Regions from separate parts of the Cupriavidus phytorum genome, predicted to be linked through region 2. Evidence: predicted binding sites of a transcription regulator. Region 2 holds the regulator's gene; each other region holds the start of a gene.

Region 1 (4,143 bases), on a different contig from region 2:
CCGGCACCTGCACCTTCTACGGCACCGCCAACAGCAACCAGTTCCTGATGGAAATCATGGGCCTGCACCTGCCGGGCGCGGCCTTCGTCCACCCCGACAGCGGCCTGCGCGATGCGCTGACGGCCGCGGCGGCACAGCGCGCGATCGCGCTGCGCGCGCGCGGCGACGATTACCTGCCGCTGGCGCGCATCGTCGACGAACGCGCGATCGCCAATGCCATGGTCGGCCTGCTGGCCACGGGCGGCTCGACCAACCACACCATCCACCTGGTGGCGATGGCGCGCGCCGCCGGCATCGTCATCGACTGGAACGATTTCGACCTGCTGTCGCGCATCACGCCGCTGCTGGCGCGCATCTATCCCAACGGCTCGGCCGATGTGAACCACTTCCATGCCGCCGGCGGCGCCGGCTTCGTGATCCGCGAGCTGCTGCAGGCCGGCCTGCTGCACGAGGACGTGCAGACCGTGGCCGGCCCGGGCCTGGCCCGTTATGCGCAGGAACCGGTGATGACGGACGGCGTGCTGCACTGGCGCGACGGCGCCGCACAGAGCGGCGACCCGCAGGTGCTGGCGACAGCCGCCGCGCCGTTCTCCGCCGAGGGTGGGCTGCGGCTGATGCAGGGCAACCTGGGGCGCGGCGTGATCAAGGTCTCGGCCGTGGCGCCGGAGCACCGCGTGGTCGAAGCCCCGGTGCGGGTGTTCGATTCGCAGGGGGCGCTGCAGGCGGCGTTCGACGCTGGCGAACTCGGCGGCGACCTGGTCGCGGTGGTGCGCTTCCAGGGGCCCAATGCCAACGGCATGCCGGAGCTGCACCGGCTGACCCCGGTGCTGGGCGCGCTGCAGGACGCCGGCCACCAGGTGGCGCTGGTGACCGACGGGCGCATGTCCGGCGCCTCGGGCAAGGTGCCGGCGGTGATCCACGTCGGTCCCGAGGCGCTGGCAGGCGGCGCGCTGGCGCGCGTGCGTGACGGCGATCGCATCCGCGTCGACGCCGTCGCCGGCACGCTGCAATGGCTGGGCGACGAGGCCGAATTCGCGGCGCGGGCGCCGGCACGCGCGCCTGCCGATCCGTTCGCGCAGTTCAGCCTGGGGCGCGGCCTGTTCGGCCTGTTCCGGCGCCATGCTCGGATCGCGGAAGAGGGCGGCAGCGCACTCGACCTGTCCGAACTGGATGCCGCAGCGGCTGGCGCCGACGGCCGTACCGCCGAGTTGCGATCCGTCGCACAATAAACGGACCAGGACAGGCAAGCAACCGACAAGGATGGTCCCACCATCCGATACCAAGACCGACGGAGCAGACATGATCTATATCCTGATGGGCGTTTCCGGCAGCGGCAAGACCACGGTCGGCCAGCTGCTGGCGCAGCGGCTGGGCTGCGGCTTCCATGACGCCGACGACTTCCACAGCGACGCCAACAAGGCCAAGATGCACGCCGGCATCCCGCTGACCGACGAAGACCGCTGGCCGTGGCTGGCCGCGATGCGCGCGGCCATCGACACCGCCCGCGCCGAGGGCCGCACCCATGTGTTCACCTGCTCGGCGCTGCGCCAGGCTTACCGCGACCGGCTGACCCCGCCCGATGGCGGCGTGACCTTCGTGTTCATGAAGGGGGATGCCGCGCTGATCGGCCAGCGCCTGTCCGCGCGCACCGAGCATTTCTTCAACCCCGAGCTGCTGCAAAGCCAGTTCAATACGCTCGAAGAACCCGGCGACGCGCTGGCGCTCGATATCCGCCAGTCACCCGAAGCGCTGGTGGACACCATCCTGCAGGCCACCGTGCGGCCGGGCGCCGGCGCCGCGCGCTGATCTTCCGCCAACGTGCCCACGCAGGGGCATGATCCGGGACGAGCTTCCCGCTTTTTCCATGGTTCGCAAAAACGGCCGCCGGCCTCGCCGGCGGCCGTTTTTGCGTGCGCTGGCAGGCATCTTGCTAGCCTGGTTTCGGTGCCGGTGCGGCGCGGGATTGGTGGCACGGGCGGCCCGCCGCGCCACCTTGCGGCTTTCGCCGGCACGGGTATGCTGGAAGGGCCAGTGACTCGACGGCATCACCGCCGCTGGCGCCAATCGGCGCGCGGCAGGGCAAGACAGCCAGGGCAACCAGGGCGGCCGGCAGCGGCGCCCGCGACATGGAGGAGCGGCCATCATGGCGGCGCGGTACTTCGACGAGATGCTGGACTGGCGCGAGGACAAGGCGCCGGCGCTGATCCACGCAGGCCAGGCCTTGCCTGAAGGGGCGGTACGCCCGCATTACCGGCATTTCGCCGAATGGCTGGCGCGCCAGACCGAAAGCACCATGGCCAACAAGCGCGCCGAGGCCGACCTGGTGTTCCGGCGCGTGGGCATCACCTTCGCCGTCTACGGCGACAAGGATGAAGCCAACAGCGGCACCGAGCGCACCATTCCGTTCGACGTGGTCCCGCGCATTTTTCCCGCGAGCGAATGGGCGCTGCTGGAAAAAGGCCTGCGCCAGCGCGTGGCCGCGCTGAACCGCTTCATCCACGACATCTACCACGGCCAGGACATCATCCGCGCCGGCGTGATCCCGCCCGACCAGATCTACAACAACGCCCAGTACCGGCCCGAGATGCTCGGCGTCAGCGTGCCGCACGACGTCTATGCGCATGTCGCCGGCATCGACGTGGTGCGTGCCGGCGAGGGCGAGTTCTACGTGCTGGAAGACAACCTGCGCGTGCCGTCGGGCGTGTCGTACATGCTCGAGAACCGCAAGATGATGATGCGCCTGTTCCCGGACCTGTTCGCGCGCAACCGCGTGGCGCCGGTGGCGCACTATCCCGACCTGCTGCTCGACATGCTGCGCGGGGTCTCGCCGCAGGCCATCGCCGATCCCACCGTGGTGGTGCTGACGCCGGGCATGTACAACTCGGCCTACTTCGAGCACGCCTTCCTGGCGCAGCAGATGGGGGTGGAGCTGGTCGAGGGCAGCGACCTCTTCGTCGAGGACAACCACCTGTTCATGCGCACCACGCAGGGGCCGCAACGCATCGACGTGATCTACCGTCGCGTCGACGATGACTTCCTCGACCCGCTCGCGTTCCGCCCCGATTCCGCACTGGGCGCCGCGGGGCTGCTGTCGGTCTACCGCGCCGGCAACGTGACCATCTGCAATGCCATCGGCACCGGCGTCGCCGACGACAAGTCGATCTACCCGTATGTGCCCGACATGATCCGCTTCTACCTGGGCGAAGAGGCCATCCTCAGCAACGTGCCGACCTATATGTGCCGGCGCGCCGAGGATCTGCAGTACGTGCTGGACCATATGGCCGAGCTGGTGGTCAAGGAAACCCATGGCGCCGGCGGCTACGGCATGCTGGTCGGGCCGGCAGCGACGCGCGCCGAGATCGATGCCTTCCGCGAGGTGGTCCGCTCCAGGCCGGAGCAGTACATCGCGCAGCCCACGCTGGCGCTGTCGACCTGCCCGACCTATGTCGAGGCCGGCATCGCGCCGCGCCATATCGACCTGCGCCCGTTCGTGCTGTCGGGCAAGGAGGTGCGCATGGTGCCGGGCGGGCTGACGCGCGTGGCGCTGCGCGAGGGTTCGCTGGTGGTGAATTCCTCGCAGGGTGGCGGCACCAAGGACACCTGGGTGCTGGAACGATGAACGACGATTCGGGAGAGCCCGCATGCTGAGCCGCACCGCCGACCACCTGTTCTGGATGGCCCGCTACACCGAGCGCGCGGAGAACACCGCGCGCATGCTCGACGTCAACTACCAGACCTCGCTGCTGCCGCAATCGGCTGAAGTGGCCGAGCAGGGCTGGTGGGCCATGCTCGATATCTCGGAGCTGACCGAGGTGTTCGACCACAAGTACGGCCTGCTGTCGCGCGACGACGTGATCGACTTCATGGTGCGCGACATGACCAATGCCTCGTCGATCATGAGCTGTCTGCGCGCGGCGCGCGAGAACGCGCGCGCGGTGCGCGGCTCGCTCACCACCGAGGTTTGGGAAACCGTCAACACCACCTGGCTGGAGGTGCAGCGGCTGATTGCCGACGGCGTGCTGAAGGAAGACCCGGCGCGCTTCTTCGAATGGGTCAAGTTCCGCTCGCACCTGGCGCGCGGGGTACAGTTCGGCACCATGCTCAAGGACGATGCCTTTCATTTCATGCGGCTGGGCACCTTCC
Region 2 (4,143 bases):
CCAGTCCGGTCGAGCCCAGCGACTCGCGCGCGAACAGGTTGTCGGTGACGATGGCGCGAGCCACGCCATGGTTGTTCTCGAAGAGGAGCCCGGCCTGCTCGAACACACGTTTCTTGCTGGTGACGCTGACGTCGAGGGTGATGTTGCCGGGTGGCAGCAATTTGGCCAAACGATTCATGGGCGATGCGCAGGATTTCAGTTAGCGGGCGGATCGTTCCGCCGGGCAGCGGCTGCCTCCCTGACCGCCGCCAGCGCGGGGAAGACGTCCGGCCCATTATAGAGCAGCGGCTACCCTTGCATTGTGCGGTGCAGCGCGTGCAGGCGCGGCCACGATTTCTCTCTCTTTGTATGGCGCAGCATACACCTTGACGCTGCGCTTGCGAACATTTCGGCTTCCATGCGTGGCAAGGTTTGCTCCGCTGCCACAGCCGGCACTGTGCCAGGGCGCAAAAAAGCCGCGCTTCGTGGCGCGGCTTGCCTGTGGAATCCTTGGTTCAGCAGCCCTCTGCGGAGCTGCCGGGCACGGGTTTATTGCTGCATTTGCGCTGCGGCCATCTGGTACTTGACCGCTTCACGGTCGTGGCCTTGCACGCGATCCTTGTAGCGAATCACCTGACGGTCCAGCTTGTCGACGAGTGCGTCGATCGCCGCATACAGGTCTTCGTGATGCGCCTCGACAAAGATGTCCTTGCCCTTTAGATGCAGATTGATTTCCGCGTACTGACGCCGGTCCTTTTCCTTGTGATTGTCGACAGAGAGCAGCACGCTAACGCCAATGACTTGATCGAAATGCCTGACGATTCGCTCCAGCTTCGTTTCCACGTACTCACGCAGAGGGGGCGTGATGTCCAGGTGGTGTCCACTGATCTTGAAGTTCATAGCGCTTCTCCTTCTGAAAGAGCCTCACCAGGCAGGCGGTGGGCTCGGCTACAAAGACTTGCGGAGATTCACTGCGGGGATCTTCAGGGCTTCGCGATATTTGGCAACGGTGCGGCGTGCGACAACGAAGCCTTGCTCACCCAGCAGTTCGGCGATGCGACTGTCGGAAAGGGGATTCCTCGGGTCTTCGGCTCCTATCAGTTGCTTGATCAAGGCGCGGATGGCCGTTGATGAAGCCGCGCCACCGGTTTCGGTGGACACGTGGCTGCCGAAGAAGTACTTCAGTTCGAAAGTACCCATCGGCGTGGCCATGTATTTATTGGTCGTCACCCGGGAGATGGTTGACTCGTGTAAACCCAGTGTATCGGCAATCTCCCGCAAAACCAAGGGGCGCATGGCGATTTCACCGTGGGTGAAAAAGTTCTTTTGACGCTCGACAATGGCCTGCGAGACACGCAGGATGGTGTCGAACCTTTGCTGGATATTCTTGATCAGCCAGCGTGCCTCTTGCAGCTTCTGCTGCAGTCCCGCGGTGCCGGTCTCGCCTTTGGCGCCGCGCAGGATCTGCGCATACATATCGTTGATGCGCAGCCTCGGCATCACATCCGGATTGAGCTGTGCGATCCAACCGCCGCCGCTCTTGCGCACGAACACGTCGGGCACGACGAAATCGGCTTCGGGGCGGCTGTACGCGTGCCCCGGGTAGGGCGCCAGCGAGCGGATCAGATCATGCGCGGCCTTCAGCGCGACTTCATCGACCTGCAGGGCCTTCTTCAGTCGCGTGTAGTCGCGTACCGCAAGCAGTTCCAGGTGATGGGTGACGATGGTCAGCGCCAGTTCGCGCTGCGGGTGGGTCAGGCGGCGCAATTGCAGCGCCAGGCATTCGGCGGCATTGCGCGCGCCCACGCCGGCCGGGTCGAAGCTCTGCAGCAGCGTCAGGATGGCGTGGACTTCGTCGGGGTCGAACTCGAGTTCTTCGGGCAGTTCCGCGCAAATCTCTTCGAGCGAGGCGCTCAGGTAGCCATCGTCGTCGAGCGATTCGATCAGGAAGATGGCGAGCCCCTTGTCGCGCGCCGAGATCTTCAGCGGCGTCAGCTGCTCCATCAGGTATTCGCGCAGCGTGGGCTCGGCATCGCGCAGCTGCATCGGCGTCTTTTCGTCCTCGTCGCCTTGCGGCCGGCGGGCGAAGTCGTCCAGGCTCCAGTCGCTGTTGCCGTAGTCGTCGCCGCTACTGTTGTCGCCGTAGCTGTCATCGGCGGCGCCTTCGGCGCGGGCGTCGCCATTGCCCTGGGGCTCGGCGGGGGCGGGCGCGGGCGCGCTCTGTACGTTGACCGAGCCATCGGCGGCCACGCGCAGCGGGCTTTCGATCCAGTCGTTCTCCCGCTCGAGCAGCGGGTTTTCCGTCAGCGCCTGTTCGACTTCCTGCTGCAGTTCCAGCGTGGAAAGCTGCAGCAGCCGGATCGACTGCTGCAGCTGCGGGGTCAGTGCCAGGTGCTGGGAGAGGCGGAGCTGTAGCGACGGTTTCATGCGACCTATTTTATGCGCATCTTTCCGATGTTGGAACGGAAATTGCTATCGCTTATGCGCCGTGATCGCCGCTGGCTCTCCCCGCCGCGCGGCCATGGCTGCCCGCGCCGGGCAGCCGTCTTGTCACATGCGGAAGTTCTCGCCCAGGTAGACGCGCCGCACGGCGTCATTGGCGATGATGTCTTCGGGCTGGCCCGCGGCCAGCACCGTGCCTTCGCTGATGATGTAGGCGTGGTCGCAGATGCCGAGCGTCTCGCGCACGTTGTGGTCGGTGATCAGCACGCCGATATTGCGCGCCTTCAGGAAGCTGACGATGCGCTGGATCTCGCCCACGGCGATCGGGTCCACGCCGGCGAAGGGTTCGTCGAGCAGGATGAAGCGCGGCGACGACGCCAGCGCGCGCGCGATTTCCACGCGGCGGCGCTCGCCGCCGGACAGCGACAGCGCCGGGTTGTTGCGCAGGTGCGCGATCTGCAGGTCGTCGAGCAGGGAGTCCAGGCGGCGCTCGATCTCGGCCTTGGCCAGCGGCTTGCCCTTGTCGATCTGCAGCTCGAGCACCGCGCGGATGTTCTCCTCGACGTTGAGCTTGCGGAACACCGAGGCTTCCTGCGGCAGGTACGACAGCCCCATGCGCGCGCGCTCGTGAATCGGCAGGCCGCTGATGTGGTCGCCGTCGAGCACGATGTCGCCTTCGTCCAGCGCCACGAGGCCGACGATCATGTAGAACGACGTGGTCTTGCCCGCGCCGTTGGGGCCGAGCAGCCCGACCACCTCGCCGCTCTTGACGTCGAGCGAGACGTCCTTGACCACCGTGCGCGAGCCATAGCGCTTCTTCAGGTGGCGCACGACCAGCGTGCTGCCGCCGGGCAGGACGGAGTTGGCTTCGACGACAGGCTTGTCGGCAATGGTGGCGGTATCGGTCATGGGTACGGTCAGGGTTTGTTGGCGGGCGCGGGCGCCGACTTCAGGTCCAGCGGCGAGCCGCCTGCGGTGCCGGACTTCTGGTCCTGACGCGGCGACAGCACCGCGCGCACGCGGCCGGACGGGTTGGCCGCAGCGGCATCGCCGCTGCCGCCGCCCGCCGCGGTATAGAGTTCCTTGCGGCTGTCATAGGTCAGCACCGCGCCGCGGATCTCGTCGAGCAGCTTGGCGCCCTGCAGCCGCGCCATGCGGGCATTGCCGATCAGCTTGGAGAATTCCTGCTTGCCGTCGTACTCGATGCGGTCGCCCCAGCCGTCGATGTATTCGTCGACGCCTTCGCGCTTCTGGCGGATATAGGCCTGCTTGCCCGGCTTCGACGTCGCCACGGCGAACTGGTAGCCCTCGGGGTCGGTGCGCAGCTCGGCGGCGTCGGACTTCAGGATCATGGTGCCCTTGGTCAGCACCACGTTGCCGGTCAGCGTATAGATCTGCTTGACGTCGTCATAGCTGGCGTTGTCCGCCTCGAGCACCATCGGCTTGTCGCGGTCCGCGCGCTCGGCAAGGGCAGGCTGTGCCAGCAGGCCGAAGGCCAGGGCCAGCGCGATCAGGGCCGGGGCGGTGCGTCGACGGGACGATGTCGTCAGGGAAGCGGTCATGTTGGCAGGGTTGCTTGAGGGCGTCTGGATGCGTGGTGGTGCGGTTTGCGCGGACTTTGGCGCGTGCGCTGCAGGGCGGTGCCGGCCGGCACCGCGTGGGCGGCTGCGCCGGACCGGGAGTCAGGACCCTGGCGCACGGCCGGGGGACGGCCCGGTGATG
Region 3 (4,143 bases), on a different contig from region 2:
CCAGTCGAGCGCGCCCGGCGCATAGGCGCGGAACAGCGACTGCACCACGTAGGTGGCATAGGCGCCGATCATCAGGAATTCGCCGTGCGCCATGTTGATCACGCCGATCAGGCCATAGGTGATGGCGAGTCCTAGCGCGGCCAGCAGCAGCACGCTGCCCAGGCTCAGCCCGGCGAACAGGTTGCCGATCACTTCGGCGCGGCGCTGGTCGCGCTGCAGCGTGTCCAGCGCCCGCTGCGCGGCCAGCCGCACGCTGCCGTCGGGCTCGCGGTAGCGGCCGGCGCTGTCGCGCTCCACCAGCGGCGCCAGTTTCTGGCGGCTCTGGGGGTTGCTGTCGCGGCCCAGGATGCGGATGGCTTCGAGGCGCGCCTCGCGGGTGGTGGCATCGGGCGCATCGGCCAGCACCAGGTTGGCCCAGATCACGTCCAGGCTGGCGCGCAGGCCGGCATCGGCCTCGGCCTTGCGCGCGGCTTCCACCGCCGCCAGCGACGCGCTTTCCGGCTGCTCGCGCAGCGTGGCCACCGCCTGCGCGCGCACCCCGATGTCGGGCGACTGCAGCAGCAGGCTGCTGGCGGCGCTGTCGATCAGCGCGCGCAGGCTGTTGTTCAGGGTCAGCGACTCGAGTTCGTCGGCCTTGACCGAAACCGGCTTGCCGGTGATCGCATCGACCAGCTTGTCGCCGTCCTGGCGCACCATGCCGACCGACGGCGCGTATTGCAGGGTGTCGTCCTGCAGCGCCTGCAGGATCGGGCCGGCTGCGGCGGGCGCTGCCTTGGCCAGGGCTGACAGCGCGGCGGTCTTGGCGTCGAAGTCGTCTTCGGCCAGCGGCTTGAGGTCGGCCTGCGTCAGTGCCGTGGCCCAGGGCGCCGAGGCCAGCAGCAGCGCTGCCAGCAGGGCGCGCAGCCAGGGCACGACTCGAACGGATAAGGGATTGCGCATAGGGCTGGCGATTGCGAGAGTGTTGGCAAACTGAGTGCACACTCCCCTCTCCCGCGCGCGGGAGAGGGGTCGGGGGATAGGGCCGGCATCTATGACGAAGTGAGCGCCGTCACAATTGCCAGCGCCGGCCCTCTCCCCCAGCCCCTCTCCCGCAAGCGGGAGAGGGGAGCCAAACAGAGGGAAGTCGACCGCCTTACATCGCCTTGTCCGGCTTCCCTTCATTGCCCGCGATGAAGGGGCTCCACGGCTGCGCGCGCACCGCCTTCGGCGTCTTCCACACCACCGCGAACTGGCCGTCGGCCTTGACCTCGCCGATCATCACCGGCTTGTACAGGTGGTGGTTCTCGCCCATGGTCAGGGTGAAGCCGTCCGGCGCCTTGAAGGTCTGGCCGTACATGGCCGCGCGCACCTTGGCGGTATCGGTGCTGCCGGCCTTCTTCACCGCCTGCGCCCACATGTGGATGCCGACGTAGGTGGCTTCCATCGGGTCGTTGGTCACGCGCTTGTCGCCGCCGGGCAGGTTGTTGGCCTTGACCCACGCCGCCCACTGCTTGCGGAAGGCGTCGTTCTCGGGGTTCTTGACCGACATGAAATAGTTCCACGCGGCCAGGTGGCCCACCAGCGGCTTGGTGTCGATGCCGCGCAGCTCTTCTTCGCCGACAGAGAACGCCACCACCGGCACGTCCTTGGCCTTGAGCCCGGCGTTGCCCAGCTCCTTGTAGAACGGCACGTTGGAATCGCCGTTGATGGTGGAGATCACCGCGGTCTTGCCGCCCTGCGAGAACTTCTTGATATTGGCGACGATGGTCTGGTAGTCGCTGTGGCCGAACGGCGTATAGACCTCTTCGATGTCCTTGTCGGCCACGCCCTTGCTCTTCAGGAAGGCGCGCAGGATCTTGTTGGTGGTGCGCGGGTAGACGTAGTCGGTGCCGAGCAGGAAGAACCGTTTGGCGCCGCCGCCCTCCTTGCTCATCAGGTATTCGACCGCGGGGATGGCCTGCTGGTTGGGCGCCGCGCCGGTGTAGAAGACGTTCTTCGACATCTCCTCGCCTTCATACTGCACCGGGTAGAACAGCAGCGAGTTGAGTTCTTCGTAGACCGGCAGCACCGACTTGCGCGACACCGAGGTCCAGCAGCCGAAGGTCACCGCCACCTTGTCCTTGCTGACCAGCTGGCGCGCCTTCTCGGCGAACAGCGGCCAGTTCGACGCCGGATCCACCACCACCGGCTCCAGCTTGCGCCCGAGCACGCCGCCGCTCTTGTTGATCTCGTCGATGGTCATCAGGGCCACGTCCTTCAGCGACGTTTCCGAGATCGCCATGGTGCCGGACAGCGAATGCAGGATGCCGACCTTGATCGGCTCCTTGGACTGCGCCAGCGCCAGCGGGCTGGTACCGATCATCGCCGCGGCGGCTATCGCCGACAGCTTCAGCATGTCACGTCGTTGCATTTGCAGCTCCCGTTTATGGTGTTGGTCAGGGACTACGCTCCCCGGGGTGATGCATCTGCAACTAGCGTGCCACGGCGATATCGCGCGCGCGGCGCGGCTACAGGCGGTGCGCGGGGCCGGACGCCGCCTGCCGCGCGCGTGCGCACCATCGCCGTGCAGCGAATCAGCGCACTGCGACAGTGCGTGCCGGCCGGCGCGTCCGATCCCGGTGCATGGCGCACGTTGCCGGAACCGGCTTGCGCCAACGTGGCGCCATTGGCAAGCGCCGGCGTGCCAGCGTGCCGGCCAGCGCCGATTAAGCAGGCGCTTAAACCCGGATTCGAATGCATGTAAATCCGTACATTCAATGATTAAGGCCGGCGCGCCGCGGCACTACGGTGAAAGATGGCCGCGGTCCCGCCTGTCGACCCGGCCATGGCATTTCCCGGACCCACACAAAAGGAAGGAGAAACCATGCCGTACGCTGCCGACCCCCACGCATCCCCCGCCGAGCCGCAGCCGCAGCCGCGTGCCACCCCGTACTGGCGCCCGCGCCGCGGCAAGCTGGCGCTGGCGGCACTGGCGCTGACCCTGGGCGCCTGCGGCGGCGGCGACGATCCCCCGCCTCCGCCCCCGCCACCGCCGGTCACGCCGACCGCGGGCTGCGAGCTCGACGGCAGTACCGGCGGCCAGGCCGTGGTGCTGCCGGGCGACCCCAACGCGCCGGAGCAGGCGACCGGCTACGCGCCCAAGGTCACGGTCTACAGCAAGACCTATATGGCGGTGACCAACAACCCGGTCTCGACCAAGGCGGCATGCGACGTGCTGAAGGCCGGCGGCACCGCGATCGACGCCGCGGTGGCGGCGCAGATGGTGCTGAACCTGGTCGAGCCGCAATCGTCCGGCATCGGCGGCGGCGCCTTTATCCTGCATTTCGATGCGGCGACGCGGCAGCTGACCGCCTACGACGGCCGCGAGACCGCGCCGGCCGCGGCCGACGAGAACTACCTGCGCTGGAAGTCAGCGACCGACCCGACCCCGCCCCTGCCCAATGCCCAGCGCAGCGGCCGCTCGATCGGCACCCCGGGCACGCTGCGCGTGCTCGAGCTGGCCCACCGCGATTACGGCAAGACCGCCTGGAAGGAGCTGTTCGCGCCGGCGATCAAGCTGGCCACCGACGGCTTCGCGATCCCGCCGCGCATGGCTGCGGCGATTTCCGACAGCGCCACCGTCGCCAATATCAAGCGCGATCCGGAGATGGCTGCCTACTTCCTCAATCCCGACGGCACCCCGCGCGCGGTCAACACCGTGCTGCGCAATCCCGCGCTGGCGGCGGTCTTCAGCGCCGTCGCCGCGGACGGCGCCGACGCCTTCTACAAGAACGGGCCGATCGCGCAGGCCATCGTCGCCAAGATCCAGACCACCTACGACGGCAATACCACGCCGGGCGTGACCACGCTCGACGACCTCGCCAACTACCAGGCCAAGAAGCGCACGCCGGTGTGCACCACCTACCGGCAGTACGAGGTGTGCGGCATGCCGCCGCCGTCGTCGGGCGGGATCGCGGTGGCGCAGATCCTGGGCATCGTCGAGAACTTCGACATGGCCGCGCACAAGCCCACGCTGGTCGACCAGAACGGCGGCCGGCCGAGCGTGCTGGGCGCCCACCTGATGGGCGAAGCCGGACACCTGGCCTATGCCGACCGCAACAAATACGTGGCCGACACAGACTTCATCCCGTTGCCCGGCGGCACATGGGACACCATGCTGAACAA

Evidence for each region. Region 2 encodes sigma-54, which starts transcription at its own class of promoters, with help from an activator protein. Its sites were predicted from a motif close to TGGCANGNAANCTGCTTT; they were not measured.
Region 1: a site for sigma-54 is predicted at 1,917-1,934, ahead of C7416_RS15050 (circularly permuted type 2 ATP-grasp protein). Genes of this name have one in related genera too.
Region 3: a site for sigma-54 is predicted at 2,444-2,461, ahead of urtA (urea ABC transporter substrate-binding protein). Genes of this name have one in related genera too.

What each region holds. Positions count from the first base shown of each region.
Region 1 covers NZ_QKZN01000005.1:187,909-192,051, forward strand. Annotated here, with positions in the region: gene edd (phosphogluconate dehydratase) at 1-1,229, shown strand, start outside; gene C7416_RS15045 (gluconokinase) at 1,300-1,806, shown strand; gene C7416_RS15050 (circularly permuted type 2 ATP-grasp protein) at 2,144-3,619, shown strand; gene C7416_RS15055 (alpha-E domain-containing protein) at 3,642-4,143, shown strand, end outside.
Region 2 covers NZ_QKZN01000003.1:53,371-57,513, forward strand. Annotated here, with positions in the region: gene C7416_RS08635 (PTS sugar transporter subunit IIA) at 1-178, opposite strand, end outside; gene hpf (ribosome hibernation-promoting factor, HPF/YfiA family) at 529-879, opposite strand; gene C7416_RS08645 (RNA polymerase factor sigma-54) at 928-2,406, opposite strand; gene lptB (LPS export ABC transporter ATP-binding protein) at 2,530-3,330, opposite strand; gene lptA (lipopolysaccharide transport periplasmic protein LptA) at 3,339-3,983, opposite strand; gene lptC (LPS export ABC transporter periplasmic protein LptC) at 4,104-4,143, opposite strand, start outside.
Region 3 covers NZ_QKZN01000005.1:71,492-75,634, reverse strand. Annotated here, with positions in the region: gene urtB (urea ABC transporter permease subunit UrtB) at 1-939, opposite strand, end outside; gene urtA (urea ABC transporter substrate-binding protein) at 1,133-2,389, opposite strand; gene C7416_RS14505 (gamma-glutamyltransferase family protein) at 2,843-4,143, shown strand, end outside.